DNA from 2 places in the Alcanivorax sp. 97CO-5 genome. Region 2 is predicted to be linked to the other one. Evidence: predicted binding sites of a transcription regulator. Region 2 holds the regulator's gene; the other holds the start of a gene.

Region 1 (2,404 bases), 230 kb from region 2:
TCTCACTGGAGCTAGGCGGTAACGATCCGATGCTGGTGCTCGAAGATGCAGATCTGGAGAGAGCCACCAACGGTGCCGCATGGGGCGGCTACCAAAATGCAGGGCAAAGCTGTGGCGGGGTGGAGCGTGTTTATGTGGTGGATGCCGTATACGATCAGTTCGTGGATCTGCTGGCCAAGAAAACCCGTCAGCTGCGCCACGGCATTGGTTGCAACGGTTTTGATGTGGATATCGGCAGCCTAACTACCGCAGGCCAACTGCGTACGGTTCAGCAGCATGTGGAAGACGCACTGGCCAAAGGCGCTCGCATTGAAGCCCAGTCCCGCCCTGTGGGTAATGTGGAAAACGGCTTCTTCTTCCCTGCCACTCTGCTCACCCAGGTCACCGATGACATGCTCACCATGTGTGATGAAACCTTCGGCCCCTTAATCGCCGTGCAGCGTGTAGCCAATGAAGAAGAGGCCATTCGCAAAGCCAATGATTCAAATCTGGCCCTGACCTCTTCAGTCTGGACTAAAGATAACAAACGTGGCCGTGCCATCGCCGCACAGCTGCAGACGGGTGTTACCACCCTCAATGATCACCTCTACAGCCACGGCTTGTCTGAAACCCCCTGGGGCGGCTGGAAAGAATCGGGCATTGGCCGTACCCACGGTCCGGAAGGTTTGGAAGAAATGACCCAGGCGAAAGTAGTGAACTGGGATATTTTGCCGTCCAAACGCAATATCTTCTGGTACCCGTTTGATCAGGCCACCTATAACGGTATCAAGAATGCCTTGCTCTTCGTCTTCCCTTCCGGGGTCGGCCAGTGGCTGAGCGCTTCGCTCAAGCTTACCCCCTTCTTGGTGAAGAAAATGTTCACTGGCTGGAAAACCGGCGACTAAACTGTCGCGGAGGGGCCCGCGCAAGCGGGCCTATTGATCTGCATCACATTGATCCTCTCTGAATCTGTCACGCTAGCCAGACAGGTTAAGGGAGGATTTTCTATGTATATGGATACCGTGGTTTTAGCAGGCATCGCTGTGATTGCAGGCATTCTAATCTTCGCGGGATGTTTCGCCCTGTTTATCTGGCTTGATGCTGGTAATAAAGACACCACACAGAGCGAAAAGGACTAACATCTCCGCGCCCTATTTTCACGCGGCAGGAACGGCGGGGTAGGCTCACGGCCATTGCCCTTAGACACGCCTTAGAACAGCGCTTTGCGCACTCGGCGTGCGCCCCCAATGTGCCGCTCTTTATCTTATTCCCTTAGCCTAGGGAGCGAACCAGCGTGGAAGGCTGATAATACATCTACAATGCCACTCTTAGCGGCTCCCTTAGTGGCTCTTCAACAGAATACTTCCCAAGCTATCGCTGGATCAGAGCGCCTCCAGCCAATCTTGTGACGGCGCATACCACCAGGACCCCATCACCGGACGGGTAAAGTCCAGTAGACGATCTTTCACTGAATCATCAGCAATGCCATACATACGGCGTAGCAAAAAGTCGTAACGGTCCAACTCGCAACAAAATGCCAAAAAATACAGACCATGCTGGCCACTGTCGCCATAGGGAACCGAGCGACGCCACATTTTTTGCGCTACACCGTCACGGTCCACATCCACGCGTCCAACGTGGGCATCCGTGGGCATGCGCTCATCATCAAACTCCACAGCATCTTCTTTGGTCCGGCCAAACACATTCTCCTGCTCACTAACCGGTAACTGGTTAAACTTGTCCAAGTCGTGAATCCATTTCTGGGTCAGCACCCAGCTCCCCCCCGCACCGGGGTGAGGTTCAGCAATAAAAGCAGCCTTTTCTGCCTTTTCGCCGGTGGGGTTACCAATGCCATCCACGAACCCTGTTAGGTCTCGCATGTCGTGGTACACAAAGGCCGTCAACTCAAGCTGAGTTGCAAGTAAATCACCCACCGCCTTGCGCACCTGCATGGCAGTATCGAATAGATCGCCAGACTCTTTAGCCTGAACCCACACCCATAAATCCCCCTGGGTGGCCGGGATATGTCCCTCTAGGGAAAACGCGGAGAAGCTGAAACGGGAATCAAAACAGGCCCAAAGATCTGGTCCGAAAGCCAACAAAACCGGGGTTTTCTCACTTTTCAGTACAACAATCTCTCGCAGAGCGGCGCGTAATGCCTCCAGCTCAAAGCCACTACCAAGGCTGAATTCGAAGAACAGATGGTGGGCATAACTGCGGTCAAAAATACCGGATTGAGGTGTCGACACCGGAAGCTCCTTTGCGCTATCCATGAACAGGAAGAATTCCCACAATAATAGCAGGTCTAATCATGGCGAACCTCTTCAACGTGAAGGAGTCAGCCTTCAGCATACCAAGCGCAGCATTTCTGAAACAAATTGAAATATCCGCTAGTGTTCCGGACTCTGGGCTTTCGATACACTTA
Region 2 (2,404 bases):
TTCAGCGTCAGATTCAAGAGCACGCGCTACCGGATCCGGAAGAGAAGCTGAATATGTTGACCCGAGCGGGAAAAATGCTTAATGAGCAAGGCTATCGGTATATTGGCATGGACCATTTCGCACTGGAAAACGATAGCTTATCCATCGCGCAAGAAAATGGTCTGTTGCACCGTAATTTTCAGGGGTACACCCTCCATGGGGATGCAGATTTACTGGGCTTGGGCGTCAGCGCCATCAGCCAGATCGGTAACCTCTACGCTCAGAATCACAAGGCCTTGGACGATTGGCAAACGAGCCTTGAAGACCGCATTTTGCCAATCGAAAAAGGCTTTATGCTCAATCGCGACGACCAGATTCGTCGCGCGTTAATTATTCAATTACTCTGTGATTTATCCGTTGACATGCTTCAGTTTGGTGACACATGGGGCATCAATTTTGCGGATTATTTCGTCGATGCACTTACAGAGTGGTTAACGTTTGAGGCGCAAGGACTGGTAACGGTTGAGAATGACCGATTGTTCATTACCGAAACTGGGCGCTTGGTGAGCCGTGCATTGGTAATGCCTTTTGACCGTTACACCCAAAGGGAGCAAAGAACCCGATTTAGCCGGATTATTTAACCTTTATTCTACTATTTGCACCCTATACTCTAAGGGTGATGCTTTGCGCAGCGATCAACCGGAGTCAAACCGTGTCCCATCAAGTTTCCTGCAACGACTGCAGCCTCAGCCCAATTTGCCTGCCCTTAGCGGTAGCGCCAGCCCAGCTCGACCAGTTGGATCGAATTATTCACCGCGGACGGCCCTTAAAGCGGGGCGAACATCTTTTTCGCGCCACTGACGGGTTTTCCTCCGTTTACGCCGTGCGTTCTGGCGCCCTGAAGACCTATGTGGTCAGCGATGAGGGCGAGGAGCAAGTCACAGGCTTTTATCTGCCCGGCGAAGTGTTGGGTATGGATGGCATTAGCACAGCCCATCATGTCTCCAATGCAAAGGCCTTAGAAACGGCCACTGTTTGTGAAATTCCTTTCGCACAACTGGAGACCCTATCCCAGCAAATTCCGTCATTGCAGCACCATTTTTTCCGTCTGATGAGCAATGAGATTCGCTCGGACCGGGAACTGCACATGCTGCTGGGCAAAAAAAATGCCGACGATCGCGTAGCCTCCTTACTGCTATCGCTTTCTGCAAGGCATCAACGCCGTGGGCTAAGTGACAATATTTTTCGGCTTCCAATGTCTCGATATGATATCGCCAATTATCTTGGCATGGCCGTGGAAACCGTGAGCCGTATCTTTACTCGCTTCCAGCAACAACAGTGGCTGCGCGTCGATGGCCGGGAAATTGAAATTCTTGATCGTGGCAGCCTGTGTGGCCAGAACCATGACCCTGCGATGGAGTTACTACTATGACCGCCCCTATTGTTGCCATCCTTGATCGTGATCTGAAAGCAGACCAGCCTGCGCTGAGCAAAGCTCAGGTAATTGCGGCAGCCTCCCAGGCGCCCCTCCATGTCATCGTGAATGCCTATTCTTCTGCCATGGTTAGGGCTGTGGGTCTGGATACGGAGCGCCGAAAGGCCGCGAAGCAGCAAATTCATGATGCTTGGCACAAACGGATCACCCAGCTGCTAGGACAAGAGCGTGCTGAAATCAGCGTGCTGTGGGAAAAAGACAGCATGGACGGTTTACGCAAGGCCATTGTGGCCCAAAAGCCATCGTTGGCTGTCGTCCACACCAGTGACGACAGCGCCCTACGCCGCCACCTATTCACGCCCCGCGATTGGCAATTAATTCGTAAGGCGCCTTGCTCTGTGTTGTGTGTACACAGCCGCCAATGGAACAAACCACCGCGAATCTTGGCCGCTCTAGATCCAGGCACCGGGGAGGCCTTAGACGACAAGCTGTCTATTCATGTTCTTGACTGCGCTCGTCGATACTCCACCCTGCTCGGTGCGGACCTCACTGCCTGCCATGTGCTCGACGAAATGGATGAGGGCTTAATCATGGTGGCCGGTGAAGCCATTCCTGATTACACCGCCAGTATGGAAAAAGTGCGCAGCTTCCATCGGGATAACTTTTTCCAGTTTGGCGCTACCCAGGGCCTGGATAAGCAGCAGATGTGTACGCTCAGTGGTCCGATCGCACAAACCTTGGCCAGCCACTGTGAGCAAAATGATGTGGATCTAATGGTGCTGGGTACAGTACACCGTAATTTGCCCGAAAGGTTGTTGCTTGGTTCAACGGCAGAGTCGGTGATTACCAAGGCGAATGCGGATGTTTTGGTGGTAAAACCAGATGGATTTCAGTCCCCCTGGATTGATTAACAGTAGCAAATCAAGAGAGGCTAACGTTATGTCTGACAAGAAGGATTTTACTGCGCGTGCTCGTCAGCAACTTGAAGAC

The links. The regulator FNR, encoded in region 2, switches genes on or off when oxygen is low (the NO sensors DNR and NnrR bind a similar motif). The targets are predictions, from matches to a motif close to TTGATNTANATCAA.
Region 1: a site for FNR is predicted at 918-931, ahead of ccoM (cytochrome c oxidase subunit CcoM). Genes of this name have one in related genera too.

The regions. Positions count from the first base shown of each region.
Region 1 covers NZ_KI965877.1:272,374-274,777, forward strand. Annotated here, with positions in the region: gene Y017_RS01245 (aldehyde dehydrogenase family protein) at 1-884, shown strand, start outside; gene ccoM (cytochrome c oxidase subunit CcoM) at 987-1,118, shown strand; gene Y017_RS01250 (Dyp-type peroxidase) at 1,362-2,228, opposite strand.
Region 2 covers NZ_KI965877.1:38,018-40,421, forward strand. Annotated here, with positions in the region: gene hemN (oxygen-independent coproporphyrinogen III oxidase) at 1-620, shown strand, start outside; gene fnr (fumarate/nitrate reduction transcriptional regulator Fnr) at 659-1,411, shown strand; gene Y017_RS00170 (universal stress protein) at 1,408-2,325, shown strand; gene Y017_RS00175 (hypothetical protein) at 2,354-2,404, shown strand, end outside.